One region of the Actinokineospora alba genome, then DNA from elsewhere that is predicted to be linked to it. Evidence: riboswitches for the same ligand, from Rfam matches in the RefSeq annotation. Region 1 holds a riboswitch; each other region holds the start of a gene.
The links. Region 1 has a riboswitch for cobalamin ahead of C8E96_RS20805 (ribonucleoside-diphosphate reductase subunit alpha). Riboswitches for the same ligand answer to the same signal wherever they lie in the genome.
Positions count from the first base shown of each region.

Region 1 (10,275 bases):
TGCGAGCCGAGGGATTGTCTGACGATACGCTGGACGCGCTGCTGGCCATGGTCACCGAAGCGCGGCGGATCGAGCGGCTGGAGCCCACGACGGACTCGGGCGAGACCCGGTCCGAGCGGGACGAGTGATGCTCTGCACTCCCGGACCATGGCCGCGGTTTCGGAGGTGCCCGAGCGGAGGTGTCGGCGACGACATGATCACACGACGCGGCTACAAGAAGTGCCGCACCCTGGTGGACGGCCTCGCGCTGCCCAGGCCGTTCTCCGTCTCCGCGCTCGTGGAGATGCTCGCCGAGCAGCGGCAGCGCCCCATCGACATCGGCACCCTGCCCGCGGGCCTCACGGTCAACGCCTGCGGCGCGTGGCTGCACTTGGCCGACCGGGATGTGATCTTCGTCGAGGCCAAGACCAGCCCGTACCACCGCGACCACATCGTGCTGCACGAAATCGGACACATGCTGTGTGACCATCGGAGCAAGGCAGACGATATCGTCGCCGACCTCGGGCGGTTTCTCCCTGACCTGTCGCCCGCGCTGGTGCGCCGCCTGCTGGCCCGCACCAGTTACAGCACCGACGAGGAGCAGGAGGCGGAACTGGTGGCGAGCTTGATCCGGATCACCGCGCAGGCACAGGCACCCGGTGGGTCCACCGGGGCACTGAGCGAACTCGAGGCCGCGCTCGGCCTGTGGAGCCGCTGAGATGACACCGGCCCTGCTCAAGCAGTTCGGCACCGCCCTGGTCATGTACGGCGCCATCGCGCTGTGGATCGCGCTCGCGCTGCGTTTCGCCGGGGCCATGCGCTCCCGGCCGCAGCGGCGGCTGCTGATCGCCATCGCCGGTCTCGCCGGTTCGATCACGGTGTACCTCGACCCGATCACCAAGGTGCTCAACGAGACCTACGTGCTCGGAACAAGCTGTGGCATCGCGATGAACATCTGGGGCGTCATCAGCTCCGCGTTCATCCTCGACTTCGTGCTGGCGGCGATCTCGCGCCGCAGGCCCCTGCTCGTCTACGGGTCGGCGGCGGCCGTGTGCGTCGCGCTGATCTGGCTCAACACCGGCCCGGTGCCCGCCGCGGGCTGCGTCACCTCCATCGCGGTCCCCTGGTACAGCCCGTTCTGGTGGCTGCTGTGCGTCGCGCACGTCGTCGCCGTGCTGCCCTGTGCCGTGCTGTGCGCCCGCTACGCCCGCCAGGCGAGCACCCGCGCCCTGCGCGCGGGCCTGCTGCTCCTCGCGGCGGGTTTCGCCTCGTCGACGATCTTCTGGTCGTTCGTGGTCCTGGGCTACCTGCTGACGCACAACCCGTGGCTGGGCTCCTCGTTCTCGCTGAACATCGGCATCACCGCCTGGCTGATGGTGGCCGGCGTGACCGTGCCGGTCGTCGCCCACGTCTGGCGCCTCGCACGCGACCTGCGGGTCCTGCGCGCGCTCGAACCGCTGTGGCAGGACCTGGTCGAAGCCGTCCCGCACGTGCGGATGCCCGACCCGAAGGCCCGCTTCGCCTCCATCGACATGCGGCTCTACCGCCGGGTCATCGAGATCCGCGACGCCCTGCTGATCCTGCGCGACTACGTCGACCAGGACACCGTCGACGCGGCGAAGGCCCACGCGCTCGCCGCCGACCCGAACCCCGACACCATCGAGGCACGGGCCACCGCGCGCTGGCTGGCGGCGGCCCAGCAGGCCAAGGCGCGGGGCGTCGAGCCCCGACCGGACGCCGACGCCACCGCGTCACAGCGGCAGAGCAGCGACGACCAGTGGACCGGTGAGCTGGCCTTCCTCGAACTGCTGTCGCAGGCCTGGCGCTCGCCCGGTGCGCTGGAGTTCGCCGGGGCCAAGTCGGCGGCGGAGGAATCCGCGTGAGCGGCGGCTACCGCGACAGTGTGCTGAGCAAGGACTCCCCCGGCGAACGCGGCAGACTCGGCTCCATCCAGTCCTCTGTGGACGGATTCACGACCGGCATCCTCGACAGTCTGGGCGTCGACAAGGACTGGGACTGCCTCGAACTGGGGGCGGGCGCGGGATCCATCGCCGACTGGCTGGCGGAGCGCTGCCCCGAGGGCCGGGTCGTCGCGGTCGACATCGACACCCGCTACCTCGCCCCGGACCGCTACGAGGTGGTCAAGGCGGACATCACCGACGCGGACTTCTCCCCCGGCCGCTTCGACCTGGTGCACGCCCGATTCACCCTGTGCCACCTGCCCGAACGCGACGACGTCGTCCGGCGGGCGGCATCGTGGCTCAAGCCCGGCGGCTGGCTGGTCGTCACCGACCCCTACCAACTGCCCGGGGAAACGTCCCCGTTCCCGGTGATGACCCGGATCATGGACGCCTACCGCGAGGTCATGGCGGGTCATGGAGCCGACCTCACCTGGGCGCGCGGACTGCCGTCGCTGCTGGCGGGTGCGGGCCTGGAGTCGATCGACTTCACCGGCAGGCTCGCCTGCATGGGCAACCTGGAGCGCGACCGCTGGCGCCCGCTGATCGACCAGGCCGCCCCCGGCCTGCTGGCGAGCGGCAAGGTCACCCAGGCCGACCTGGACGAGTTCCACACGCTGCTCACGGACCCGACGTTCATCGACATCCCCCAGTTCACCCTCGCCGCCTGGGGCCGCGCCATTACTACCAACGCGTAACATTGGCCTGGTGACCCCAGGCGAAGCCCCGACCAAGCGCAAGCGCCGCGTCTACGCGGCTCGCGTCCCCGTCGAACAACGCCGCTCCGAACTCCTCGACGCCGCCCTGCATCTGGTGGTGACGGCAGGACACACGGCCGTCACGATGGACGCGGTGGCGGAGCAGGCCGGGGTCACCAAACCAGTCGTCTACGGCGTCTTCGGCAACCGCGCGGAACTACTGGACACCCTCCTGCGCCGCGAACAGGAACAGGGCTTGGCCCAACTGGCGGCGATCCACCCCGACCCGGCGAAAACGGACCCGGGCGACCAACTCGCCCACATCCTGGCGGAATTCCTGAAAGCGGTCCGCGAGGCCCCGGACCGATGGACCTGCATCGTGATGCCCATGGCAGATATGCCGGCCCAATTCCACGCCGTTCGCGAAGAGGCCAGGGGAAGAGTCCTCAAGCGCACCGAGAAACTGGCAAGCGAACTACTTCCGAAACATAAGGCCGACCTCGACCCAGAGATCGTCGCCCACACCGTCGTAACCCTATTCGAGATGGCCGCCCGACTAGTCCTGACAGATCCCGAACGCTACCGCCCGGAGCGCTTCACCACCGCAATCCGAACGGCACTCAACTAAACCTGCACCACTTGAGCAGGTCAGCCCTGCCCCAGAACCCAATGAACGCAAGGGGCCGAACCCAACGGCCTATTTGGGTGGTTCGCCTTGATTTGGGGTGAAATGGGCCTAAACTTCCGGCGCGGGTGGGTTTCACCTCCCCACCCTCTTTGCCCGCGCAGGCCCATTTCTGGGGGTCCCCAAATCAAGGCGAACCACCCAAATAGGCACCAGCACGCCAAAGACGCCCGAAACGCATCAAGCCACCGAACGAGTCCGAAACACAGCACGCCGAGAAGCCCGCAAACTCCCCCGACAAGCCCGAACAACCTGCCGATTCGCGAAAGAATCCGGCACCCCACAAGTCCCACACAACAGCGCCACAGTCCCAGCGAGCTCATCCACCGCGACCGAAACCGCCCGCCCGCAACACCAGCGGTGACCAGTCACCGCGATGACATGCTGCGGCGACGCCACACACTCGTGAACCCACCGCCGGTGCAGCCCACAAGTGATCCGGTCGTGCGGCGACAACGTGCCGCGCCCCTCAGCGCGGTCCTCCACGTCGAGCGTCGCGGCCAACCCAGCGGAGATAGTGGTGTTCATAGGTCCCAGCATCGACTGTCCCACCCGGACAGTGAATTGGTGAAGTTACGTATTTCGGTACCTAACTCGCACGTACGTATCCCCGGGCAGCCGCGACACTCCGACACAACATGTAGGTGCACGAGCCCGGTGATCACCCATGTATTGTGTGCCGAGAGCTGGTTCGGCCGTCCAACCAGGGCGGCCGTCGCAAGAGGGAACCCGGTGTGAGTCCGGGACTGCCCCGCAGCGGTGAACGGGAACGACCGCCGTCAACAAGCACTGGACGAAGTCCGGGAAGCGACGGCCAGTAGACCTGCCGACAGGCGCGACGGCGCCGGTCGGCCTGCCCGTGAGTCCGAAGACCTGCCCGCTCACCCGTCCGCGTCGCGGGCGGGAGTTCCTGGTCCCGAGGGAGGGCCGTGGGCTGCGCGGCGCCGGTGGGCGCCGTCGGTTCCGCGTGCGCTCCGGGGGCAGGACGTCAGCCCGAGCTCGCGAGGAGAGAGCCCGTGACAGCCACCACCCAGACCGCCGCCCAAACGATGCGCGTCCGCAAGCGCAGCGGCGACACCGAGCCGGTCGACCCAGCCAAGATCATCCGTGCCGTCGCCCGCTGCGCCGACGGCCTGGCCGAGGTCGACCCGCGCCGGGTGGCCACGAAGACGATCAGCGGGCTCTACGACGGCGCGAGCACCGAGGAACTCGACCGGCTGTCCATCCAGACCGCCGCCGAGCTGGTGTCCGAGGAGCCGCAGTACTCCAAGCTCGCCGCCCGCCTGCTCGCCGGCTACCTCGACAAGGAGACCCGCGGGCAGGGCGTGCACTCGTTCAGCCAGAGCGTCGCGCTCGGCCACGCCCACGGCCTCATCGGCGACGGCACGGCGGCGTTCGTGGCCACGCACGCCCGCAAGCTCGACGACGCCGTCGACCACGACGCCGACCTGCGGTTCGAGTACTTCGGCCTGCGCACGGTCTACGACCGCTACCTGCTGCGCCACCCCGACAACCGGGCCGTCGTCGAGCGGCCGCAGCACTGGCTGCTCCGAGTCGCGTGTGGACTGTCGCACACGCCGAGTGAGGCCATCGCGTTCTACCGGCTGATGTCGTCGCTGGCCTACCTGCCCAGTTCACCGACCCTGTTCAACTCCGGCACCCGGCACACCCAGATGTCGTCGTGCTACCTGCTCGACTCGCCGCGCGACGAGCTGGAGTCCATCTACGAGCGGTATTCCCAGATCGCGCGGCTCTCGAAGTTCGCGGGCGGCATCGGTGTGCAGTGGTCGCGGGTGCGTTCGCGCGGCGCGCTGATCCGGGGCACCAACGGGCACTCCAACGGGATCGTGCCGTGGCTGCGGACACTGGACGCGTCGGTGGCGGCGGTCAACCAGGGCGGCAGGCGCAAGGGCGCGGCCTGCGTGTACCTGGAGACCTGGCACCCCGACATCGAGGAATTCCTCGAACTGCGCGACAACACGGGTGAGGACGCGCGGCGGACGCACAACCTGAACATCGCCAACTGGATCCCCGATGAGTTCATGCGCCGGGTCGAGGCCGACGCCGACTGGTCGCTGTTCGACCCCGCCGAGATCCCCGAGCTGCCTGACCTGTGGGGCGAGGCGTTCGACCGCGCCTACCGCGCCGCCGAGGAGGCCGGACGGGCTGTGCGCACAGTCAAGGCGCGGGACCTCTACGGCCGCATGATGCGCACGCTCGCCCAGACCGGCAACGGGTGGATGACGTTCAAGGACACCGCGAACCGCACCTGCAACCAGACCGCCGAGCCCGGCAACGTCGTGCACCTGTCCAATCTCTGCACCGAGATCCTGGAGGTGACCAGCGACGACGAGACCGCGGTGTGCAACCTCGGCTCGGTCAACCTCGGCGCGCACCTCGACCACGCCGGGGGCATGGACTGGGAGCGGCTGCGCGAGACCGTCCGCACGGCCGTCACGTTCCTCGACCGGGTGATCGACATCAACTACTACCCCACCGAGCAGGCCGGCCGGAGCAACCCGCGCTGGCGCCCGGTCGGGCTCGGGGTGATGGGCCTGCAGGACGTGTTCTTCGCGCTGCGCCTGCCGTTCGACAGCGCGGAGGCGAAGGAGCTGTCGACCCGGATCGCCGAGGAGATCTACCTGACCGCGCTGGAGACCTCGGCGGCGCAGGCGGCGAGCGCGGGCGCGCACCCGGCCTACCAGCAGACCCGCGCGGCCCGCGGGGACCTGCAGCCGGACCTGTGGGGAGTGACGCCGACGCAGACCGAGCGGTGGGCGGCGGTGCGGGAGCGGATCGCCGAGCACGGCCTGCGCAACTCGCTGCTGATCGCGGTGGCGCCGACGGCGACGATCGCGTCCATCGCGGGCTGCTTCGAGTGCGTCGAGCCGCAGGTGTCGAACCTGTTCAAGCGCGAGACGCTCTCGGGTGAGTTCCTCCAGGTGAACTCGTACCTGGTGGCGGAGTTGAAGAAGCACGGCCTGTGGACACCGTCGGTGCGCTCGACCCTCAAGCGCGACGAGGGTTCCGTGCAGGGCATCGAGTCCCTGCCCGAGGAGAGCCGGGCGCTGTTCCGCACCGCGTGGGAACTCCCGCAGCGCGCTTTGATCGACCTCGCCGCCGCGCGCGGCCCGTACATCGACCAGAGCCAGTCGCTGAACCTGTTCGTCGCCTCGCCGACGATCGGGAAGCTGTCGTCGATGTACCGCTACGCCTGGCAGACCGGCCTCAAGACCACGTACTACCTGCGCTCCCGCCCGGCGACGCGCATCCAGCAGGCGACGGTTTCACCTGACGCAATCGCTTGCTCCTTGGAGAACCCCGAGACCTGCGAGGCGTGCGAGTGACCACTTTGGACAACACCCGGCGGGCCAAGTCCCTGCTCGACCCTGGCATGGACCTGACCCTGCGGCCGATGCGGTACCCCCGGTTCTACGAGAGCTTCCGCGACGCCATCAAGAACACGTGGAGCGTCGAGGAGGTCGACCTGCACTCCGACCTCGCCGACCTGAAGAAGCTGACCGGCGCCGAACGGCACCTGATCAACCGGCTGGTCGCCTTCTTCGCCACCGGCGACACCATCGTCGCCAACAACCTGGTGCTGAACCTCTACCAGCACATCAACGCCCCCGAGGCCAGGCTCTACCTGTCGCGGCAGCTGTTCGAGGAGGCCGTGCACGTCCAGTTCTACCTGACCCTGCTCGACACCTACCTGCCCGACGAGCAGGAGCGGGCCGCCGCGTTCGCCGCGGTGGAGAACATCCCGTCGATCCGGGACAAGGCGGAGTTCTGCTACCGCTGGATCGACTCGATCAACGGCCTGCACCGTCTGGAGTCCAAAGAGGACCGACGCGGGTTCCTGCTGAACCTGATCTGCTTCGCCGCGTGCATCGAGGGCCTGTTCTTCTACGGCGCCTTCGCCTACGTGTACTTCCTGCGGTCCAGGGGCCTGCTCAACGGCTTGGCGTCAGGCACGAACTGGGTCTTCCGGGACGAGTCCATGCACATGGCGTTCGCCTTCGACGTGGTGGAAACCGTCCGCCGCGAGGAACCGGACCTGTTCGACGACGCGCTGCACGACCAGGTCCGCCAGATGCTGCGCGAAGCGGTCGACGCCGAGACCCGGTTCGCCGAGGACCTCCTCGGCCAGGGCGTCGCGGGCCTGCCGCTGAGCGACATGCGCGCCTACCTGGAACACGTCGCCGACCGCAGGCTCGCGGCGTTGGGGCTGGCACCGGAGTACGGGTCGGGCAACCCGTTCACGTTCATGGAGCTGCAGGACGTGCAGGAGCTGTCGAACTTCTTCGAGCGGAAGGTGTCGGCGTACCAGGTCGCCGTCACCGGCTCGGTGAGCTTCGACGAGGACTTCTGACCGATTGGGAAATTCACAACCCCGCCGCCGCGCGAGATGTGGGCCACACGCCGAACCCCGTGCGGCCGACACTGCTAGCTTCGAGATCATGGGGAAGCAGCCGACTCCCGCGCGGCGGCGCGGTGCGTGGTCGGGCCTCGCCCTGCTCATCTCCTCGCTGTTGGTGCTCGCGGCGGCATTGTGTCCGCCGCACCAGGACAGTGTGGGCGCGGCTCCGGCAGCCGTCGAGCACCACCTCGACGGCTGCGGCGTGGGCGCGCACCAGGCGCACGTGCCGGACTCCACCTCCACCTCCACCTCCACCGCGACGGCGGAGTCCGACCACTGCGAGCGGCCGGTCACGGCACTGCCCGCCGACCCGGCGCCACCCGTCGAGACCCCCCGCGCGTCGTTACCCCGCCCCTCGGGACGCGCGTTACTGGTCGAGATCTCGGTCGCCAGGTCCTGACGTCGCCAGCCGCGCGGCAGCGCGGCTCCGGCCCTGACGTCTTGTCCCTTGTGGACACTCTCGAATCGAGCTCCGATGACCGACATCCTGCGTACCCGCGCGAACACCGCCCATCTCGTCAACCCCGCCGCCGCCACCTGCCTCACCGCGGCCAACGCGGTCGGCAACACGCCCGTGCTCTGGATCGACCGCCCGCTCTGCCCCGCGGGACGGGGTTTCTGGGCGAAGCTCGAAGGCTGCAACCCCGGTGGGATCAAAGATCGCCCCGCCCTGCACATGGTCACTCAGGCGCGGGCGCGCGGCGATCTCGCGCCCGGCGCGAGGATCGTCGAGTCCACCAGCGGCACCCTCGGACTCGGCTTGGCGCTGGCCGGGATCGTGCACGGGCACCCGGTCACCCTCGTGTCCGATCCGGGGATGGAGCCGATGATGCACCGGCTGCTCAGCGCGTATGGCGCGCGGGTGGAGACGGTGACCGAGCCGCATCCGAAGGGCGGGTGGCAGCAGGCGCGCAGGCAGCGGGTGCGCGCGATCCTCGACGCGGCCCCCGGCAGCTATTGCCCGGACCAATACAACAACCCCGACAACGTCGCCGCCTACGCGCCGCTCGCCTTGGAGCTGCTCGCCCAACTCGGCCGCATCGACGTGCTGGTGTGCTCGGTGGGGACGGGCGGGCACTCGGCAGGGATCGCGAAGGTGCTGCGCGAGTACTTCCCGCACCTGCGGCTGATCGGCGTCGACACGGTCGGGTCGACGATCTTCGGCCAGCCCGCGGGCACCCGGCTCATGCGTGGGCTGGGGTCGAGCATCCACCCACGCAACGTCGACTACGCGGCGTTCGACGAGGTGCACTGGGTCGCCCCCGCGGAGGCGGTCAAGTCGTGCCGCGCCCTGGCGTCGACGCACCACGCGGGCGGGGGTTGGAGCGTCGGCGCGGTCGCGCTGGTGGCGGGCTGGGCGGCCCGCACGCAGGACCCGCACACGCGGATCGTCGCGGTGTTCCCCGACGGCCCGCACCGCTACTTCGACACCGTCTACAACGACGATTACTGCGCCGCACACGGCCTACTCGGCTCCCCCACACCCGACGAACCGGACGTGATCGCCAGTCCGTCCGACCGGGTCGTCACCCGCTGGACCCGCTGCACGACCGTGCACGCCCCCGAGGCGGCGGGCGCATGACCGGCGTGCTGCGGGAATACCGGTCGTTCGGCAGGCCGGTCCGGCTGATGGTGCTCAACCAGTTCACCATCAATCTGGGCTTCTACATGCTGATGCCGTATCTGGCGATGCACCTGTCGGGCGAACTCGCGCTCGCCGGGTGGCTGGTCGGCCTGATCCTCGGGGTGCGCAACTTCGCCCAGCAGGGGATGTTCCTGATCGGCGGCACGCTCGCCGACCGGTTCGGCTGCAAACCGCTCATCGTCGCCGGATGCGCCTTGCGCACAGCGGGTTTCGCCCTCCTGGGCGTGGTCGACTCGGTTCCGGCGCTGATCATCGCCTCCGCCGCCACCGGTTTCGCCGGGGCGCTGTTCAACCCGGCCGTCCGCGCCTATGTCGCCCAGGACGCCGGGCCGCGCCGGGTCGAGGCGTTCGCGTTGTTCAACGTCTTCTACCAGGCGGGAATCCTGCTCGGCCCGGTCGTCGGCCTCGGCCTCACCGCGTTGGATTTCCGGCTGACGTGCCTGGTGGCGGCCGGGGTCTTCGCGGTGCTGACCGTCCTGCAGCTCCGGTCGCTGCCCGGCCAGGACGCGCCCGCGCGCTCGGAGGTCCGGGTGACCCGGGTGTGGCGGTCGATCCTGGCCAACCGCCCGTTCCTGCTGTTCTCCCTGGCGATGGTCGGCTCGTACGTCCTGTCGTTCCAGGTGTATCTGGCGCTGCCGCTGGAAGCCCGACGGGTGCTGGGCCCCGGCCCGGCCGGAACCGCCGTGGTGACCGCGTTGTTCGCCGTGTCCGCGGGCCTGGCGGTGGCGGGTCAGCTTCGGGTGACGGCGGTGTTCAAGCGCAGGTTCGGCCCAGACGGCAGCCTCGTCGCGGGTCTGGCCCTGATGAGCACCGCCTTCCTCCCGCCCGCCCTGACCTCGGGTGCGGGCGCCGCGCCCACGGTGGCCGCGCTGCTGGCGAGCGCGATCCTG
Region 1 covers NZ_SNXU01000001.1:4,499,865-4,510,139, reverse strand. The annotation lists gene C8E96_RS20830 (hypothetical protein) at 1-128, shown strand, start outside; gene C8E96_RS20825 (hypothetical protein) at 194-697, shown strand; gene C8E96_RS20820 (MAB_1171c family putative transporter) at 699-1,862, shown strand; gene C8E96_RS20815 (class I SAM-dependent methyltransferase) at 1,859-2,635, shown strand; gene C8E96_RS20810 (TetR/AcrR family transcriptional regulator) at 2,646-3,263, shown strand; cobalamin riboswitch at 3,991-4,215, shown strand; gene C8E96_RS20805 (ribonucleoside-diphosphate reductase subunit alpha) at 4,337-6,667, shown strand; gene C8E96_RS20800 (ribonucleotide-diphosphate reductase subunit beta) at 6,664-7,692, shown strand; gene C8E96_RS20795 (hypothetical protein) at 7,781-8,140, shown strand; gene C8E96_RS20790 (PLP-dependent cysteine synthase family protein) at 8,216-9,322, shown strand; gene C8E96_RS20785 (MDR family MFS transporter) at 9,319-10,275, shown strand, end outside.

Region 2 (10,275 bases), 390 kb from region 1:
GCCCACCCATTGCACGAGCTGCACGGTGAGCCCGTTGGGGTCGGTGACCTGGCACAGCCGCTCGCCCCACTCCTCGTCCTGGATCGGGACGGTGATCGACACGCCCTCGGCTTCGAGCCGGGCGACCTCGGCCTCGATGTCCTCGACCTCCAGCGCCAGGACCACGCCCGCGGCGTGCGGGCCCTCGCCGAAGGTGCCGGTCTTGATCAGGCACAGCTCGTAGGCCGGGTCGTCGTGCAGGAGCTTCGCGAGGAAGTCCTCGGCCACGATTGTCCGGAACCCAAAGTGCCGGACGTAGAACTCCGCCCCCGCGACCACGTCGTCGACGGTGACGGCCACGGTGAAACGGTTGATTCGCATGCGCTCTCCTAGACTGGCGGTACAGCGTACGATCTGCTTTCGTACACCGTATCGTACAGCATACGGAAGGCGTTACACGCGTGGCGGACAAAGTTGAGCGCAGAGAACCCGCGAGGACGATGGCGCTGCTCTGGCGCGCGCCCGGGGACACCGGCCGGGGGCGCAGACCCGACCTGACGGTGGACGCGGTGGTGGCCGCGGGCATCGAGTTGGCCGACCGCGACGGGCTGGCCGACCTGTCGATGCGCCGGGTCGCGGAGAAGCTCGGCGTCGGGACCATGTCCCTTTACACCTATGTCCCCGGCAAGGCCGACCTCGTCGCCGCGATGCGGGACCAGGTGTCGGGTGAGCTGCCGGTGCCCGATCCCGCAGCGGGGTGGCGCCCGGCGTTGGAGGGGTACGCGCGGGAACTGTGGGCGGCCTACCACCGTCATCCGTGGCTGCTGATGGCGCCGCTCGCGCACGAGTTGCCGGGGCCCAACGAGACGGCTCGGATGGACGCGCTGCTCGCGGTGGCCGAGTCGGCGGGGCTCGGGCCGAACGACATGCTCGGGGTGTACCTGCTGCTGGACAGCTATGTGCGCGGACTGGCGTTCATCTCCGTCGACGCGCAGAAGGCGTCGGCCCGCAGCGGGCTGACCGAGGTGGAGTGGTGGGCCGAGCGCGAGCCGGTGCTCAACGCCTACGTCACCGCGGCGAAGTTCCCGGCGATGACCAAGGTCGCCGCGGCGGGCGCGTTCGACACCGACGGGTTCGAGTTCGGGCTGGCCCGCACGCTCGACGGGATCGAGTTACTGATCCAGTCCACGACCTGAGCGGTCCAGCCACGCCACGGCGGCGTCGACCGTCGCGACCTTCTCGACGTCGGGGGTAGGTGGTCGGCGCACGATCACGACGGGGAGGCCGAGGTCGCGGGCGGCGTCGAGCTTGGCGACGGTGAGGGAGCCGCCGCTGTCCTTGGTGACGAGGACGTCGATCCGGTGTTCGGTCATCAGGGCCCGTTCGCCATCGACCGTGTAGGGGCCGCGGTCGAGCAGCAGGCGCATCTGCGCCGGTGTGGGCGGTTCCGGCGCGTCCACGCAGCGGACCAGGAACCAGCCCGGGCAGTCGGCGAACTCGGCGAGGCCCTGGCGGCCGGTGGTGAGGAACACCCGCTCCCCCACGGTCGGGAGCAGGCGCGCGGCGGCGGGGAGGTCGTCGACCCAGTGCCAGTCGTCGCCGGGGCGGGCGGACCAGCCGGGACGGCGCAGCATGAGCAGCGGAACACCGGAGCGAGTCGCGGCTTGCGCGGCGGAGGCACTGATGCGCTGGGCGAAGGGGTGCGTGGCGTCGACCACGGCGTCGATTCGCTCGGCCGCCAGCCAGTCCGCGAGACCCTCCGGCCCACCGAAACCGCCCACCCGCACGTCGCCGACCGGCAGCTTCGGGTCGCGGACCCGACCCGCCAGCGACGACACGACCTCGGTGTCCGGGCGCTCCACCAGTGCGGCGGCCAGAGCCCGGGCCTCCCCCGTGCCGCCCAGGATCAACACCTTCACCACGCCACCCCCGGTGACATCGGGCCGAGCCGACCAGGCACCCTGGTGGCATGACCGAGGAACGGCGCACGCCGGAAGGGCTGCGCTACGGCTGGACGACGGGCGCGTGCGCCACGGCGGCGACGACTGCCGCCTATACCGCGCTGCTGACCGGCGAGTTCCCCGACCCGGTCACCATCACCCTCCCCAAAGGACAGACGCCTGCCTTCGCCCTCGCCGTGGAGGACCTCGATCCGGGCAGCGCCATGGCTGGGGTGGTCAAGGACGCGGGCGATGACCCGGACGTCACCCACGGCGCGCTGATCCGCTCGACCGTGCGGCACGGGCCGCCGGGGAGTGGCGTGACGTTCGTCGCGGGGCCGGGCGTTGGGACGGTCACGAAAGCCGGGCTGCCGCTGGCCGTCGGCGAACCGGCTATCAACCCGGTGCCCCGCACGCTCATGCGCGACCACGTCGCTGTGGTGGCGGCACTGCACGGCGGGACCGGTGACGTGGTGGTCGAGATCTCGGTCGACCGCGGCGAGGAACTGGCCCGCAAGACGTGGAACCCGCGGCTGGGAATCCTTGGCGGGCTTTCCATTCTGGGTACCACGGGCGTCGTCGTCCCGTACTCCTGCTCGGCGTGGATCGACAGCATCCGCCGCGGCATCGACGTCGCCCGCGCGGCCGGGTACCAACATGTGGCCGGGTGCACCGGTTCGACGTCGGAGCGCACGGTCATGGATCTCTACGGCCTGCCCGAGGACGCCTTGCTCGACATGGGCGACTTCGCCGGCGCGGTGCTCAAGTACCTGCGCCGCCATCCGGTGCCCAAGCTGACCATCGCGGGCGGTTTCGCGAAGCTGTCGAAGCTCGCGGACGGCCACCTCGACCTGCACTCCGCCCGCTCCCAGGTCAACCTCGCCGCCCTGGCACGCACGGCGGTGGAGGCGGGCGGGGACAGCGAACTGGCCGAACGCATCCTCGGCGCCAACACGGCCTTGGAAGCCCTTACTTTGTCGCAGGCCAAGGGAATCCCGCTGGGTGACGCCGTCGCCGAGGGCGCCAAACGCACCGCCCTGGAAGTCCTGCGGGGTGCCGAGGTGGCGGTGGACGTGGTGGCGATCGACCGGGCGGGCACGATCGTCGGCCGCACTCACTGACACCCGCGCGCAGCCACCGTGGGCCGCGCTCACGAACGCTCGCGGGCGGCCGAGTACAGGTGGCTGTCGCAGAAACCTTCCGGCGCCAGGACCCGGCCGACGATGATCACCGCAGTCCGCTTGATCCCCGCTTCCCGGACGCGATCGGCGATGTCCGACAGCGTTCCGCGCAGGATCACCTCGTCCTCACGCGACGCGTAGGCCACCACCGCGACCGGACACAGTGGACCGTAGTTCGGCAGCAGCTCCGCCACGACCTCGTCGATCCGTTGCACGGCAAGGTGCAGCACCATCGTCGCCCGGCTGCGGCCGAGGGTGTCGAGGTCCTCGCCGTCGGGCATCGGGGTGGCGCGGGCCGAGGTGCGGGTCAACACGACGGTCTGGCCGACGCCCGGGACGGTCAGTTCGGTGCGCAGGGAAGCGGCCGCCGCGGCGAAGGCGGGCACGCCGGGGGTGATGTCATACGGGATTCCGGCCGCGTCGAGCCTGCGGACCTGTTCGGCCATCGCGCTGAACACCGACGGGTCGCCGGAGTGCAGCCGGGCGACGTCGTGGCCCTGCGCGTGTGCGGCGGTGAGCTCGCCGATGATCTCGTCGAGGGTCAGGTTCGCCGTGTCGACCTTGCGCGCTCCCGGCGGGCACAGGGCCAGCAACTCCTCAGGCACCAGCGCGCCCGCGTACAGGCAGACCGGCGACTCGGCGATGATCCGCTGCCCGCGCACGGTGATCAGGTCCGCCGCACCCGGGCCGGCCCCGATGAAGTGCACGGTCATGTGTCCTCCTTCTGCACGGTCCACTGCGTGACCGGCAACATCGGCCGCCAGGCGGTGAACCCGCCCAGCGGCGCGGCCCGGCTGACCGCCAGCCGGATCAGCTCACCGCCGAGATCGGCCCGCCACCGGGTGACGAGCGCCTCGGACTCCAACGTCACGGCGTTGACCACCAGCCGCCCGCCCGGCCGCAGCGCCGCCCAGCCCGCCGCGATCACGCCTTCGACCGTCACCCCGCCGCCGACGAACACCGCGTCCGGCTCAGGCAGGTCGGCCAGCGCGTCCGGCGCGAAGCCGGACACGACCCGCAGCGCGGGGACACCGAGCCTGGCCGCGTTGCGGGTGATCCGCGCTGCCCGGTCCGTTTCCGGCTCGACCGCGATGGCCCGGCAAGACGGGTGGCTGCGCATCCACTCGATGCCGATGCTGCCGGACCCGCCGCCGATGTCCCACAGCAGCTGCCCGGGCTCCGGGCCCAGCGCCGCGATGGTGACCGCGCGGATCTCCCGTTTGGTGATCTGGCCGTCGTGCTCGTAGACGTCGTCCGGCAGGCCCGGGCTGCGCGGCAGCCGCCGGGCGTCGGCACTGGCCACGCACTCGACGGCGACGAGGTTCAGCGCGCCCACCTCGGCCGACCAGCCGTCGGCGATGCCGGTGTCGACCCGCTCCCCCGGCCCGCCCACGTCGGTCAGCACGGTCATGACGCTGTCGCCGAACCCGCGCGCGGTCAGCAGGGAGGCGACGGCGGCCGGGGTCGAGGCGTTCTCGCTGAGCACCAGCACCCGGACGCCAGGGTGGATCACCGCATGCAGCCGGGCGACCGGGCGGGCCACCGCGCTGACGATCTCCACGTCCTCCAGCGCCCAACCCAGCCGCGCGCACGCCAGCGACGCCGACGACGGGTGCGGCAGGACGCGGACCTCGGTGAACCGGCTCAAGGTGGTCCCGATGCCGTAGAACACCGGGTCGCCGCTGGCCAGCACGCACATCTCACGGCCGCGGTGGGTGTCGAGGAAGTCGGGGATCGCGGGCAGCAGCGGCGACGGCCACTCGACCCGCTCCGCCTTGACCTCGTCGGGCAGCAGTCCCAGCTGGCGCGCGCCGCCGACGACCACGTCGGCCCTGGCCAACGCGTCGCGGGCCGGGTCGGTCAATCCCGCCCAGCCGTCCGCACCGATGCCCACCACTGTCACCACAACCGAAGACGTTAACCGACGGGTAGTCGAGATCCACGCCACGTGGCTTGGCCGGCGCATCCCCATCTGCGACGATGTGACCGACCAAGCAGGGTGAGCGAGGAAACCGGTGCGAATCCGGTGCGGTCCCGCCACTGTCACCGGGGAGCGCCACTCCCCCGCGCGCCACCGGGGCACCCGCCCTGGGAAGGCCGGAGCGGCGCGGCGATCCGGGAGCCAGGACACTCCACCCCTGCCAAGACCGACCCGGGCGCGGACCCGGAGTGAGGATCATGGCGTGCTGCCAGCCATCTCTGTCTTTCCCGTGAGCCGATGAGCGGCTACCCGTTCTCCGCCGTCGTCGGCCACGACGATCTCCGCCTCTCCCTGCTGCTCAACTCGGTGCACCCCGGGATCGGCGGCGTGCTGGTCCGGGGCGAGAAGGGCACCGCGAAGTCGACGATCGTGCGCGCGCTGGCGGCTCTGCTGCCGGAGGCGTCGGTCGTCGCGGGCTGCCGGTTCAGCTGCGACCCCGAGCGGCCCGACCCGCACTGCCCCGACGGTCCCCACACCGACTTCGACGATGACACTCGGCCCGCCCGACTCGTCGAGCTGCCGGTCGGCGCCACCGAGGACCGGCTGATCGGCTCCCTTGACCTGGAGCGCGCGCTGACCGAGGGCGTCCGCGCCTACCAGCCCGGTCTGCTCGCCGCCGCCCACCGCGGGGTCCTCTACGTCGACGAGGTCAACCTGCTGCACGACCACCTGGTCGACCTGCTGCTCGACGCCGCCGCCATGGGCCGCGCCCACGTCGAACGCGAGGGCGTGTCGGTCTCACACGCGGCGTCGTTCCTGCTGGTCGGGACCATGAACCCGGAGGAAGGCGAGCTGCGCCCGCAGCTGCTCGACCGGTTCGGGCTCACCGTCGAGGTGCGTGCCTCCCGGGACGTGCCGACGCGCACCGAGGTCATCCGCCGCAGGCTCGCGTTCGAGGCCGACCCGGCCGGGTTCGCCGAGCGCTGGTCCGACGCGGACGCCGAGCTGGCGACCAGGATCGTCGCGGCCCGCAAGGCGCTGCCCGAGGTGTCGCTGCCTGACTCGGAGCTGCGCCGCATCGCCGCTGTCTGCGCCGCGTTCGACGTCGACGGCATGCGCGCCGACCTGGTGCTGGCTCGCACCGCCGTCGCGCACGCCGCCTGGCGGGGCGCGGAGCGGGTCGAGGAGTCCGATGTGGAGGTCGCCGCTCGGCTGGCGCTGCCGCACCGACGCAGGCGCGACCCGTTCGACGAGCCCGGCATCGAGCAGGACCAGCTGGATCAAGCGATGAAGGACGCGGCCGAGGAAGCGGACCGCGAGCCCGACCCGGATCCCGGACCCGATGGTCCTGGGGGTGGTGCTCCCGAGCCCGGTGACGGACCGACCGGGCCCGCGCAAGGGCCGCAGAACGCCGAAGCGCCACCAACGCCGTCCGGCGGGCAGGCCCCGGCCACCCCGGACCCGGCGTTCCGGGCCCGGCAGCTGGAGATCGCCGGTGTCGGCGAAGGCGCGCCGGGCCGCCGATCCCGCTCCCGAGCGGGCTCCGGGCGAGCGCTTCGGGCTTCGACCTCACAAGGCTCCGGCATCCACCTTGTCGGCACCCTGACCGCCGCCGCGCCGTACCAGCGCGACCGTGGGCGCACGGGCGCCGGGCTGATCGTGCGGGCCGGAGACGTGCGCAAAGCCGTCCGCGAGGGGCGGGAGAGCAACCTCGTCCTGTTCCTGGTCGACGCGTCCGGTTCCATGGCCGCCCGCAAGCGGATGTCCGCGGTGACCGGTGCCGTGGTGTCGCTGCTGCGCGACGCGTACCAGCGGCGCGACAAGGTCGGGCTGGTCACCTTCCGCGGGTCGTCCGCGGAGCTGGCGCTGCCCCCGACGTCGTCTGTGGAGGCGGCCGTGGCCCGGCTGCGCGACCTGCGCACCGGCGGCCGCACCCCACTCGCCGACGGACTGCTCCGCGCCCGCAAAACCCTTGCCGTGGAACGCCTTCGTGACCCGCGCAGGCGTGCGCTCCTGGTCGTCGTGACCGATGGGCGGGCCACCGTCGCGGTGTCGCGTGACGCCGTGGGTGACGCGATGCGAGCGGCGGCGATGATCGCCGCCGAGGGCACGGCGAGCGTCGTCGTGGACTGTGAGAGCGGCCCGGTCCGGCTCGGCCTGGCGGGCAAGCTGACCGCCGCGCTCGGCGGCACCGGCCTTCGTCTGGAAGAACTGTCGGCGGACTCGGTGGCGGGCGTGGTTCGCGCCGCCCGCGCCGCGTAGAGGGAGAGAAACACCGATGCCACAAGGCAAACCCGAAGTCGTCCCCGACGATGGCCGGACCACTCGGCAGCGCCGCAACCGGCCGCTGGTCGTGGTCCACACCGGCGAGATGAAGGGCAAGTCGACCGCCGCGTTCGGCCTCGCGCTGCGCGGCTGGAACCAGGGTTGGTCGATCGGCGTGTTCCAGTTCGTGAAGTCCGCGAAGTGGCGTGTCGGCGAGGAGTCCGCGTTCCTGGCGCTGGGCAAGGTGCACGAGGAGACCGGCGAGGGCGGTCCAGTCGAGTGGCACAAGATGGGCTCGGGCTGGTCATGGTCGCGCAAGCCGGGCAGCGAGGATGACCACGCCGAGGCCGCGCGTGAGGGCTGGGCGGAGATCAAGCGCAGGCTCGCCGAGGAGACCCATGGGCTCTACGTGCTCGACGAGTTCACCTACCCGCTCAAGTGGGGCTGGATCGACGTCGACGACGTCGTCGAGACGCTGGCGAGCCGGCCGGGCCACCAGCACGTGGTGATCACCGGCCGCGACGCGCCGCAGTCCCTTGTGGACGCCGCCGACCTGGTGACGCACATGACCAAGGTCAAGCACCCGATGGACGCGGGACAGAAGGGCCAGAAGGGCATCGAGTGGTAGCCAGACTGGTCATCGCCGCGCCCGGTTCGGGCAGTGGCAAGACCACGATCGCCACCGGCCTCATGGCCGCGCTGCGCAGGCGTGGGCACACGGTGGCGCCGTTCAAGGTCGGCCCCGACTACATCGACCCCGGCTACCACACGCTGGCGGGCGGCAGGCCGGGACGCAACCTCGACCCCGTGCTCGTCGGCGAACACCGCGTCGGGCCGATGTTCCGCCATGGCGCGCTGGGCGCGGACATCGCGGTGGTCGAGGGTGTGATGGGTCTGTTCGACGGGCGCATCGGCCACCAGGTCGAAGCGGGCGGGTTCGGGTCGACCGCGCATGTGGCCGAACTGATCGACGCTCCTGTGGTGCTGGTCGTGGACACCCGCGGCCAGAGCACGAGCCTGGCCGCGCTGCTGCACGGTTTCCGGTCGTACCGCGCGGGTGTTCGGATGGCGGGCGTGGTGCTCAACCAGGTCGGCTCCGACCGCCACGACCAGGTGCTGCGCGAGGCGTGCGCCGACGTCGGGTTGCCGGTGCTGGGATCGGTGCGGCGCGCGGTCGAGGTGGACGTCCCGTCTCGGCACCTGGGCCTGATCCCGGCGGTCGAGCACGGCGCGGCCGCGATGCGCGCGGTCGAGGCCATGGCCGACCTGATCGACGCCTCAGTGGACCTCGACGCGGTCGTGCGGCTCGCCCGTTCGGCCCCGGACTTCCCGGGCCCGGTCTGGGATCCGGCCGAGGAGGTCGAGGTCGTGCCGGGCCGCCCGGTGATCGCGGTGGCCGGTGGTTCGGCCTTCACCTTCGGCTACGCCGAGCACGTGGAACTGCTGCGGGCGGCCGGCGCGGAGATCGCTGTGGTCGACCCGCTGCGCGACGAGTGCCTGCCCGCGGGCACGGCCGGGCTGGTACTGCCCGGTGGCTTCCCCGAACAGCACGCCGAAGCGCTGTCGGCCAACGAGAAGCTGCGAATGGACGTCCGCGCGTTGGCGGAGTCGGGCGCGCCGATCCACGCCGAGTGCGGCGGGCTGCTCTACCTGGTGTCCGAATTGGACGGCAAGCCCATGTGCGGTGTCCTGCCCGCGACCGCCGCCATGAACCCTCGCCTGACCCTGGGCTATCGCGACGCTGTCTCGATGGCGCCGTCGCCGCTGCGGCCGGAGGGCAGGCGGGTGACCGGGCACGAGTTCCACCGCACGGTCACCACCCCGGTCCACGGCACCACCCCGGCCTGGGCCTGGCGAGACCACGAGGGCGTCACCCGCCGCGAAGGCTTCATCCAGGGCAACGTCCACGCCTCCTACCTGCACACCCACCCCGCCGGCGACCCCACCGCCATCACCACCTTCGTCACCGCCACCTGACCGCGAGTCGCCCCGCCAGGCAAACGAGTCGCCCCTCCCGGCAAGTGAGTTCGACATCGAGACAACTCGAATGTCGAACTCATCTGCTGGAAGGGGCGACTCGTTTGCTGGAAGGGGCGACTCGCGGTCAGGTGGTGCGGCGGAGGGAGCGGGTCATGAGGGTGGCGAAGGTGATGCCGATGGTGGCCCAGAGGACGGCCGAGGTGCCTAGGGAGGCGACTCGGAAGTCCCAGATCAGGTCACCGGGGAAGCCCGCGGGAACCTCCTGGAACGACGGCAGCAGCTTCGCGACCGCCGTCACCACGACCACGTAGCCGAGCACGGACACCGCGGTGGCGGTGAAGCCGCCGAGCCTCGGGGTCAGCGATCGGGCGAGCACCGTCCCGGCGATCACCAGCACCACGGAGATGCCGATCATCGCGAAGAACAGGGCGGTGCGGTCGCCGATGGTGTCGGCGCTGCCGACGGCGGGCGGGTTCGCCGGGTACGTCAGGAATGGCACGAGCACCACCGCGACGTAACCGATGCCCGCCACCGCCAGCGCGGTGGAACCCGGGGTGCGGGTGCCGATCCGGCCGTAGGCGAACGCGAAGGCCAAGCCGAACAGCCCGCCCAGGCCAAGTCCGAACACGACCGCGCCGATGCCCAGGCCGACCGTGGACTGGAAGGCCCGCGTGAAGCCCTCTTCCTCCTCAGCGGCCGGTTCGGCGTGGCTGTGCCCATCAGAGTGCGCGGGCGCGCCCGCCTCCTCGATGGCGATGGCGCGGTCGACCGAGGGTTCACCGAAAGCGGCGGCGAACCCGAAGGCCAGGAGTCCGCCGACCAAACCGGCCAGCAGACCCCAGATCAACACCGATCGGACAGTGAGCGCGGCCGACGCACTCTCCGGCCGTGTCTCAGAGTTCACGGAGTCGGTCAGTGGCACGGGAAGCCCAGCAGGTGACGCGCGTCGTGGACGAGTTCGTGGACAGAGGTGCCCTCGAAGATCGCCAGCGCTCCCTGCTCGGCTCCG
Region 2 covers NZ_SNXU01000001.1:4,891,926-4,902,200, reverse strand. The annotation lists gene C8E96_RS22605 (VOC family protein) at 1-360, opposite strand, end outside; gene C8E96_RS22600 (TetR/AcrR family transcriptional regulator) at 441-1,175, shown strand; gene C8E96_RS22595 (cobalt-precorrin-6A reductase) at 1,152-1,901, opposite strand; gene C8E96_RS22590 (cobalt-precorrin-5B (C(1))-methyltransferase) at 1,949-3,040, shown strand; gene cobM (precorrin-4 C(11)-methyltransferase) at 3,070-3,813, opposite strand; gene cbiE (precorrin-6y C5,15-methyltransferase (decarboxylating) subunit CbiE) at 3,810-5,006, opposite strand; cobalamin riboswitch at 5,107-5,232, shown strand; gene C8E96_RS22575 (putative cobaltochelatase) at 5,319-7,283, shown strand; gene cobO (cob(I)yrinic acid a,c-diamide adenosyltransferase) at 7,300-7,914, shown strand; gene C8E96_RS22565 (cobyrinate a,c-diamide synthase) at 7,908-9,263, shown strand; gene C8E96_RS22560 (CbtA family protein) at 9,391-10,116, opposite strand; gene C8E96_RS22555 (CbtB domain-containing protein) at 10,179-10,275, opposite strand, start outside.
Region 2: linked by a shared signal. The riboswitch ahead of C8E96_RS22575 (putative cobaltochelatase) and the one ahead of C8E96_RS20805 (ribonucleoside-diphosphate reductase subunit alpha) in region 1 are both predicted to bind cobalamin.

Region 3 (10,275 bases), 410 kb from region 1:
GACGAGCTGTTCCTCGATCTGCCCTTCCCGCAGGTACTGCGCGGCCACGCCACGCGCGATGGACTTGCCGTGGCGGGCGCTGTGGTAGGCGATCACGTCGGCTTCGCCGATCAGGCGCGCGGCCTTGACCGTCATCAATTCCGGGTCGCCGGGGCCGAGGCCGACGCCGTATAGGGTGCCCGTCATTCTTGCTCACTCGCGATCGCGTTGATCGCGGCCACGGCCATGGCGCTGCCGCCCCGCCGCCCGCGAACCACCAGGTACGGCACGCTTCCGTGCGCCGCCAAAGCTTCCTTCGATTCCGCCGCCCCGATGAAGCCCACCGGCAGGCCGAGCACGGCTGCCGGCTTGCCCGCGCCCTCGTCGATCATCTCCAGCAGGCGGAACAGCGCGGTCGGGGCGTTGCCGATCGCCACCACCGAGCCCTCGAGCTTGTCGCGCCACAGTTCCATCGCCGCCGCGCTGCGCGTGTTGTCCAAAGTGGACGCCAGGTCGGGGACGGTCGGGTCCGACAGGGTGCAGATGATCTCGTTGTCCGCGGGCAACCGCTTGCGCGTGACACCGGAGGCGACCATGTGCGCGTCGCACAGGACCGGGGCGCCGTCGAGCAGGGCTTTACGGGCCGCGCGGACGACGTCGGGGGAGTAGGCGATGTCGCTCACCAAGTCGACCATGCCGCAGGCGTGGATCATGCGGACCGCGACGCGGGCCACGTCCTCGGGCAGCCCGGCGAGATCCGCCTCGGCCCGGATCGTGGCGAACGAGCGGCGGTAGATCTCCGCGCCGTCCCGGATGTAGTCGATCAAGGTTCCTGCCTTCCAGACACCTGGTAGCCGCTCTCGGTGGCCACCACGTCGATCACCTCGCCCGCGGGTCGTCCGCAGCGCCGTGCGCAGCCGGACCAGTGCGCGGGTCGGTCAAGGGGCCGTGCGTCCGCGCGGACGTCGGCCAGGGATTTGGCGCAGCCGGGTTGCCCGGTGCACGCGGTGACCCCGACCCACGGCGAAGCCGGGTCGGTGATCAAGCCGGGCACGACGGGTTCCGGTCCCGCGACCACCAGACCGCGCCACGGAGTCACCACGACGTCACGGCCCAGCGCCAGAGCCTGCTCGGAGGTCAGCCTGCCCAACGGGACCGCGACCCCGAAGCCGGCGGTTCCGTCGACGAACTCCACCGGACCCACCGGGCCGACGGCGCCGGGCACGCCAGGCTCGACCCGTTCGGCGGTCGTCGGGAACCGGGCGGCGATCATGCTCGCGTCCAGTTCGGCGATCCGCCACTGCTCATCGCGCAGTTCCAGGAACGCGGCGGCGCAAGCCAGCATCGTCGACACCACGTCCGTCCGCGGCACCCGGACACCGTGGTCCGCGCCGCCGAGCAGGATCGCGACCGACGCGCCCACCGGCAGGGCGGCGACGTCCGCGCCCAGCCACGCCACGTCGCCGCGGCCGTCGTCGAAGACGAACAGGAACCGGCCGGGCAGCGCCGCCAACTCCGGCGTCGCACACAGCTCGGCGTCCAGTTCGGCGGCCAAGCCGGGATCGCCCAGCGGCGAAGACATGATGTTGCGCACTTTCTCGTGCGTCAGCGACGGCAGCAGGCCCGCTTCGGCCAGTCGCGCACCTAGCTCGACCTCGGCGCCCTCGGCCAGCCCACGCACCTGAAGGTTCGCCCGGGAGGTCAGCTCCAACACCCCGTCGCCCAGGTCAGCGGACGCTTCCGCGACGGCCCTGAGCTGCGCGAACGTCAGCCTGCCGCCCGGAATCCGCACCCGCGCCAGGCCGCCGTCGGCGGCCCGGTGGACGTCGAGCGCACCCGGGCAGGCGTCGGCACCCGAGCGGCGGTGGGAGATAGGCACCGCCCGAATATAGGGTGAGCCCGACACTGCGATGGCAAGTGGAGGAAGCCGGTGTGAATCCGGCGCGGTCCCGCCACTGTCACCGGGGAATCGCTTCCCCGGAAAGCCAGGAACTCCCGTCATCGCGACCACGACCCGGGGCGCGGACCCCAGGAAGGGCCTCATGATCCTGCTCTTGTCGACCTCCGACACCGACCTGCTCTCGGCGCGTGCCAGCGGCGCCGACTACCGGCTCGGCAACCCCGCCCGCCTCGGCGTGGACGACCTGCCCGCCCTGCTCGACGGCGTCGACGTGGTCATCGTCCGCCTCCTCGGCGGCCGCCGGGCCTGGGAGGAAGGCCTCGACGCCCTGCTCGCCGGAACCCGCCCGGTCGTCGTCCTCGGCGGCGAGGCGGCACCGGACGCGGAGCTGATGGAGTGCTCGACCGCGCCCGTCGGCGTGGTCGCGGAGGCGCACAGCTACCTCGCGCACGGCGGCGGCGACAACCTTCGCGAACTCTTCCATTTCCTGTCCGATACCCTGCTGCTCACCGGCAACGGCTTCGCCAAGCCGGTCGAGCTGGCCACCTGGGGTCCGCTGGAACGTGAGCCGCGCCGAACCGAGGGGCCGAAGATCGGCATCCTCTACTACCGCGCCCACCACATCGCCGGGAACACCGCGTTCGTCGAGGCCCTCTCGTGCGCCGTCGAGGACGCGGGCGGCCAGGCCGTCCCGGTGTACTGCGCCTCGCTGCGCACCGCCTCCGAAGAGCTTCTCGAAGTGCTGGGGACGGTCGACGCCCTCGTGGTCACCGTGCTCGCCGCGGGCGGCACCCGCCCCGCCGACGCCGGTGCGGGCGGCGACGACGGCGCCTGGGACGTCGGCGCGCTGGCCGCGCTCGACATCCCGATCCTGCAGGGCCTGTGCCTGACGTCGAGCCGGTCCACCTGGGAGGAGAGCGACGACGGCCTGTCCCCGCTCGACACCGCGACCCAGGTCGCGGTGCCCGAGTTCGACGGCCGGATCATCACCGTCCCGTTCTCCTTCAAGGAGCAGGACAAGGACGGCCTGTCGGTCTACGTCGCTGACCCCGAGCGCGCCGCCCGCGTGGCGGGTATCGCGGTCAAGCACGCGACCCTGCGCCACGTCCCGGCGGCCGAGCGCAAGATCGCGCTGATGCTGTCGGCGTACCCGACCAAGCACGCCCGCATCGGCAACGCCGTCGGCCTCGACACCCCGGCCAGCGCGATCGCCCTGCTCAACGCCATGAAGGACGCCGGCTACGACGTCGGCGACCTGCCCGGTGTCTCGGCGGGCGACGGCGACGCGCTGATCCACGCGCTCATCGAGGCGGGCGGCCAGGACCCGAACTGGCTCACCGAGAAGCAGCTCTCCGGCAACCCGGTCCGCATCTCCGCCGCCGAGTACGGCACCTGGTACGAGACGCTGCCCGAGGACCTGCGCGCGTCGATGGAGGAGCACTGGGGCCCGGCACCGGGCACGCTGTTCGTCGACCACTCGAACGACCCCGAGGGGGAGATCGTCCTCGCGGCGCTGCAGGCGAACAACGTCGTGCTGATCGTGCAGCCGCCGCGCGGCTTCGGCGAGAACCCGGTCGCGATCTACCACGACCCGGACCTGCCGCCGAGCCACCACTACCTGGCCGCGTACCGCTGGGTCGCGGGCAGCTTCGGCGCCCACGCGATGATCCACCTCGGCAAGCACGGCAACCTGGAATGGCTGCCCGGCAAGAACCTCGGCATGTCCGCGTCCTGCGGGACTGACGCCGCGTTGGGCGACATGCCGCTGATCTACCCGTTCCTGGTCAACGACCCGGGCGAGGGCACCCAGGCCAAGCGCCGCGCCCACGCCACCCTGGTCGACCACCTGGTCCCGCCGATGGCCCGCGCCGAGAGCTATGGCGACACCGCCCGCCTGGAGCAGCTGCTCGACGAGCACTCCAACATCGCCGCGATGGACCCGGCGAAGCTGCCCGCGATCCGCGCCCAGATCTGGACGCTGATCCAGGCCGCCAAACTCGACCACGACCTCGGCCTGGAAGACCGCCCGCACGACGCCGAGTTCGACGACTTCCTGCTGCACGTCGACGGCTGGCTGTGCGAGATCAAGGACGTCCAGATCCGCGACGGCCTGCACACCCTCGGCCTCGCCCCGACCGGTGCGGCCCGAGTCAACCTGGTCAACTCGATGCTGCGTGCCCGCCAGATGTGGGGCGGCAAGGCGTCGGCGCTCCCCGGCCTGCGTGAGGCGCTCGGGCTCTCGGAGGACGGTTCGGAGACCCGCACCAAGACCGACGAGATCGACGCCCGGGCACTCGCCCTCGTCGAGGCGATGGAGACCCACGACTGGTCGATCGACGCGGCCGCCCAGGTCACCCGCGAGGTGCTCGGGACTGAGAACGAAGCTGTCACCGAGGTCCTGACCTTCGCCGCGCTGGAAGTCGTTCCCCGCTTGGCGAAGACCACCGACGAGATCGACCACGTCCTGCACGCCCTCGACGGCGGCTACGTCCCGGCGGGCCCGAGCGGCTCACCGCTGCGCGGTTTGATCAACGTGCTGCCGACTGGCCGCAACTTCTACTCCGTCGACCCGAAGGCGATCCCGAGCAGGCTCGCCTGGGAGACCGGCTCGGCCATGGCGGAGTCCCTTGTGGACCGCTACAAGACCGACACCGGCGAATTCCCGCGCTCGGTCGGCCTGTCGGTGTGGGGCACGTCGGCCATGCGCACGGCGGGTGACGACATCGCCGAAGTGTTGGCGCTGATGGGTGTCCGCCCGGTCTGGGACGAGGCGTCGCGGCGGGTCAGCGGCCTGGAAGTCATCTCCCTGGAGGAGCTGGGCCGCCCGCGCATCGACGTCACGGTCCGAATCTCCGGCTTCTTCCGCGACGCTTTCCCCCACGTCGTCTACCTCCTCGACGACGCCGTGCGGCTGGTGGCGGCCCTGGAAGAGTCCGAAGAGGACAACTACGTCCGCGCGCACGTGCTGGCGGACAACGCAAAAGACGAACGTCGCGCGACCACCCGCATCTTCGGCTCCAAGCCCGGCGCCTACGGCGCGGGCCTGCTTCCCCTGATCGACAGCCACAACTGGCGCGACGACTCGGACCTGGCCGAGGTCTACGCGGTCTGGGGTGGTTTCGCCTACGGCCGCGACCTCGACGGCGCCCCCGCCCGCGAGGACATGGAATCGGCCTACAAGCGCATCGCCGTGGCGGCCAAGAACGTCGACAGCCGCGAACACGACATCGCCGACTCCGACGATTACTACCAGTACCACGGCGGCATGATCGCCACCGTCCGCGCGCTCACCGGCAAGGCCCCCGCCGCCTACATCGGCGACAGCACCAGGCCGGAGTCGGTCCGCACCCGCTCCCTGGAGGAGGAGACCAACCGGGTCTTCCGCTCCAGGGTGGTCAACCCCCGCTGGATCGAAGCAATGCGCCGCCACGGCTACAAGGGCGCTTTCGAACTGGCGGCGACTGTCGACTACCTCTTCGGCTACGACGCGACGACGGGCGTGGTCGCGGACTGGATGTACGACAAACTGGCCCAGACCTACGCCCTGGACCCGGAGAACCGCAAGTTCCTCACCGAGTCGAACCCGTGGGCCCTGCACGGCATCGCGGAACGACTGCTGGAAGCAGCGGAACGCAAGATGTGGGCTGACCCCGACCCGGCCACCCTGCAGCAGCTCCAAGAGCTATACCTGCAGGTGGAGGGCGACATCGAAGCAGGCTCCGAGTAGCAGGCGGACTTCGCCGAATCGACGCCGCGCCGCGGCTGTGAGTGCCATGATCCCCCTCAGCGAACCAGGGGGATGCGATGTCGGTACGAACATGGCGCTCAGCCGCGGCGCTCGCGATCGTGGCGCTGTTCTTCGCGTCAGGAACGGTGATCGCCGCGGAGCGGCCCGGGCGGGGCTCGCTCACGAGCTACCTGGTTGCCCACCTTGGGTGCCTTTCGGTCAGCCCGCCAGAGGGTTACACCGACCCCGGTGGATGGCGGCGGGTCATCGCGTTGTCCCCCGCCGCCGACCACATCGTGCTCGTTCTGGTCAGCCGGTCGTCGGACCTGCGCCTGTGTTCGTCCAGACCCGGCGAGTCCTCGCGGGGCTACTGCCCGGCGAGCGGCTCCGACATGGTCGACAAGCGGTTCCTCGGCTGCTTGTCGACCATGTCGGAGCCGGGCATGGTGGTGGTCGCCGGGGGAGTGGCTCCTGAGGTCGGTGCGCTCGTCCTGCTGCTGCCCGACGGGACCACCCTCGACGCCGAGGTCGCGGGCGGTGCGTTCGTGGTCGCCGGACCTGCGGCCGTGGACGACCATCCCGATTCACTGCGGGTGCGCGTCAGCGACCACGATGGCGCGCCGCTGTACGAGGGCCCGCTATTTCGTCCACCGGGCGTGCGCTAACGAGTCTGTGTAGCAACGTGAACTGGTGCCCGGTCCTACTGGGCACCAGGGTCGTAGCCATGGAACTCGCCGGAATCCTCGTCCCGCTCATCACGCCCTTCACCGCCGACGACCAGGTCGACCGAGACGCCCTGGCCTGCCTGGCCCACGAAGTGATCACCGACGGAGCCACCGGCATCGTCGCCCTGGGCACCACAGCCGAGGTCGCGGCCCTTGATCCCGACGAACGCGCCACCGTCATCGACATTGTCGCGTCGGTTGCCCGGGAACGTCATGTTCCCCTGATCGTCGGCGCGGGCGGCAGCGCCACCGCCGCCTCGGTCCGCGCCCTCAACGAACTCACCCCCGACATCAGCGCCGCCCTCACCCTCGTCCCACCCTTCACCCGCCCCACCGAACAAGGCGTCATCGAACATTTCCGCGTCCTGGCGAAGGCCAGCCCAGTCCCACTCGTCATCTACAACGTCCCCTACCGGACAGCCCTCACCCTCTCCGCCGAAACAGTCCTCCGCATAGCCGAGATCCCCGGCGTCATCGGCACCAAGCACAGCGTCGGCGCGATCGACGCCACCACAATCGCGATCATGAACCACCGCCCGGACGGCTTCGCCGTGCTCGCGGGCGACGACGTCCTGGCCGGACCGCTGCTGGCCCTCGGCGCCGAAGGCGGCATCCTCGCCTCCGCCCACGTCCGCACCGCCGCCTACGCCGACCTGGTCGACGCCTGGGCCAAGGGCGACCTCGACCGGGCCCGCGCCCTTGGCCACCGATTGGCTGATCTCTCCGCCGCCCTGTTCGCCGAACCCAACCCCGCCGTGATCAAGGCCGTCCTGCACGACCAGGGCCGAATCGCCACCCCCGCGGTGCGTCTGCCACACCTTCCGGCCTCACAGACCGCGCTCGAGTCGGCGAGCGGACGACTGGCCTTCGCCATACCGTGACTGACGGTTGACCCGCACCCACCGCGGGTACCCCGGCATCGAGACGGCGAAGGGATTTGAGATGACCGACGACGTGATCGAACTGATCCTCGCTGACCACCGGCTCTTCGAGGACCTGTTCCGGGACCTGCGGGACGACACGAATGACCGGGCGAAGGTGCTGGCCGAGCTGTCCACGCGACTGGTCGCGCACGCCGAGGCCGAGGAAGCTGAGGTCTACCCGGCGCTGCGGAAGTTCAAGAAGGTCGACGCCGAAGAGGTCGAGCACGGCGCGGAGGAACACGCCGAGGGCCACCAGGCGCTGCTGGCCCTGATGGAGATCGAGGACACCTCGTCGGAGGACTGGGAAGACCACCTGCAGAAGCTGGTCGAGGCGGTCAACCACCACCTCGACGAGGAGGAGCGGACGATCCTCAACGACGCCCGCGAGACCGTGCCCGACGAGCGGCGCGCCGAACTGGGGACGAAGTTCGTGGAGGCGCGCGAGGAGCGCATCGCCGCGGGGTGCGGGGACCTGGACTACGTCCGCGAACTGGCGGAGCGCACCGAGGACCGGATCGACGAGTGAGAGGACGAGAACGATGATCTTGCGCAGGCTGGCCCGACCGATGCTCGCCGCGATCTTCATCTCCGGCGGGATCGACGCGTTGCGCAACCCGGCGGCGCACGCGGAGGCGGCGAAGCCGTTGCTGGACACGATGATCGGCACGGCGGGCGACCGGCTGCCCGCCCAGGTGCCGACCGACCCGCAGACCCTCGTCAAGATCGACGGCGCGGTCAAGATCGGCGCCGGGGTGGCGCTCGCGCTGAACAAGTTCCCGCGGGTCGCGTCGCTGCTGCTCGCCGGGAGCCTGGTGCCGACCACGCTGGCCACCCACCGGTTCTGGGACGAGAAGGACAGCGCGGTCGCCACGAACCAGCGGATCCACTTCATGAAGAACGTCGGGCTGCTCGGCGGCCTGCTGCTGGCCGTGGGCGACACCGAGGGCAAGCCGTCGCTGGGCTGGCGGGCCCGGCGGGCCACCCGCGAGGTCAACAAGCGGGCCCACGAACTCGGCGAGTGGGCGCACGACACGGGTGAATCGGTGACCGAGACGGTCGCCGAGGCGCCGCGCAAGGCCCGCAAGGCGCTGGCAGGCGTGCTGCCCGGCTGAGCCACTGAGGCGCGGGTCACGTCCGACTGCTCCGCGGGACGCGGGTTTTGTCCTGACCTCCTATTAGGTTGGGACAAAGCCCCGTGGAGGTGTCCGTGATCCGTGTGCCCGCCGAGTCCGCCCTGCGTCGTGCCCTGCGCCGAGCGCGCGACGGTGTCACGCTCGACCAGGTCGAAGCCGAGGTGCTGCTGCACGCTCGCGGCGAGCACCTCGAAGACCTGTTCGACACCGCCTCCCGCATCCGCGACGCGGGGTTGGAGGCGGCTGGGCGCCCCGGGGTCATCACGTACTCGCGCAAGGTCTTCATCCCGCTGACCAGGCTGTGCCGCGACCGCTGCCACTACTGCACGTTCGCCACGGTCCCGCACCGCCTGCCCGCGCCGTTCCTGAGCCCCGACGAGGTCCTTGAAATCGCCCGTGCGGGTGCCGCGATGGGCTGCAAGGAAGCGCTGTTCACCCTCGGCGACCGGCCGGAGGACCGCTGGGACGCCGCCGCGGACTGGCTGGAGGCCGCGGGCTACCCCGACACGCTGTCCTACGTCCGCGCGATGGCCATCCGGGTGCTGGAGGAGACCGGCCTGCTGCCGCACCTCAACCCGGGCGTGCTCAGCTGGACCGACCTGCAGCGGCTCAAGCCGGTCGCGCCGTCGATGGGCATGATGCTGGAGACCACGTCGGAGAAGCTGTGGGCCGAGCCCGGTGGGCCGCACTACGGCTCGCCGGACAAGGAACCGGCGGTCCGGCTGCGGGTCCTGGAGGACGCGGGCCGCTCGGCGGTCCCGTTCACCACCGGCGTGCTCATCGGCATCGGCGAGACCCTGGCCGACCGGGTCGAGTCGCTGTTCGCGATCCGCGGGGTGTCGCGGCGCTACGGCGGCATCCAGGAAGTCATCGTGCAGAACTTCCGCGCGAAGCCGGATACGGCCATGCGCGGCATGCCCGACGCGGAGGCCGAGGAACTGGCCGCGACCGTGGCCGTCGCCCGGGTCATCCTCGGGCCGAAGGCGCGCATTCAGGCCCCGCCGAACCTCATCGGCGGCGAGTTCGAGTTGCTGGTGCGCGCGGGCATCGACGACTGGGGCGGCGTCTCACCGCTCACCCCCGACCACGTCAACCCCGAGCGTCCCTGGCCGCACATCGACGAGTTGGCGTCACGGACGGCGGCGGCTGGGTTCCGGCTGGCCGAGCGGCTGACGATCTACCCCGAGTACCTCCGCCGCGGCGAGCCGTGGCTCGACCCCCGGCTGTCCGCGCACGTGGCGGCCCTGGCCGACCCGGAGACCGGGCTGGCCGTCGAGTCGGCGCCGCTGGTCGGCAGGCCCTGGCAGGAGCCGGAGGTCTCGCTCGCCGAGTCCGGCCGGACCGACCTGCACACGTCGATCGACACCGAGGGTCGCACCAGCGACCGCCGCGACGACTTCGACTCCGTCTACGGCGACTGGGACGAGCTGCGCGGCCAGGTCACGCAGCGGCCCGCCGCCGTCTTATCCGACGGAGTCGTGCGCCCGGAGTTCCTGCGGGCGCTGCGGCACGCGGAGAAAGACCCGAGTGGACTGTCCGACGCGGACTCGCTGACCCTGCTGTCGGCGGGCGCGGGCGCGGAGATCGAGGCCCTGGCCGAGCTGGCCGACGGGCTGCGCCGCGACGCCGTGGGCGACGTGGTGACCTACGTGGTCACGCGCAACATCAACTTCACCAACGTCTGCTACACCGGCTGCCGGTTCTGTGCGTTCGCCCAGCGCCGCACCGACGCCGACGCCTACACGCTGTCGCTGGACCAGGTCGGGCAGCGCGCCGAGCAGGCGTGGTCGGTGGGCGCCACCGAGGTCTGCATGCAGGGCGGCATCCACCCCGACCTGCCCGGTACCGCGTACTTCGACATCGCCGCCGAGGTCAAGCGCCGCGCGCC
Region 3 covers NZ_SNXU01000001.1:4,907,664-4,917,938, forward strand. The annotation lists gene cobJ (precorrin-3B C(17)-methyltransferase) at 1-186, opposite strand, end outside; gene C8E96_RS22625 (precorrin-8X methylmutase) at 183-806, opposite strand; gene C8E96_RS22630 (hypothetical protein) at 803-1,858, opposite strand; cobalamin riboswitch at 1,874-1,993, shown strand; gene cobN (cobaltochelatase subunit CobN) at 2,022-5,606, shown strand; gene C8E96_RS22640 (hypothetical protein) at 5,684-6,271, shown strand; gene dapA (4-hydroxy-tetrahydrodipicolinate synthase) at 6,331-7,212, shown strand; gene C8E96_RS22650 (hemerythrin domain-containing protein) at 7,274-7,780, shown strand; gene C8E96_RS22655 (DoxX family protein) at 7,794-8,366, shown strand; gene C8E96_RS22660 (bifunctional FO biosynthesis protein CofGH) at 8,489-10,275, shown strand, end outside.
Region 3: linked by a shared signal. The riboswitch ahead of cobN (cobaltochelatase subunit CobN) and the one ahead of C8E96_RS20805 (ribonucleoside-diphosphate reductase subunit alpha) in region 1 are both predicted to bind cobalamin.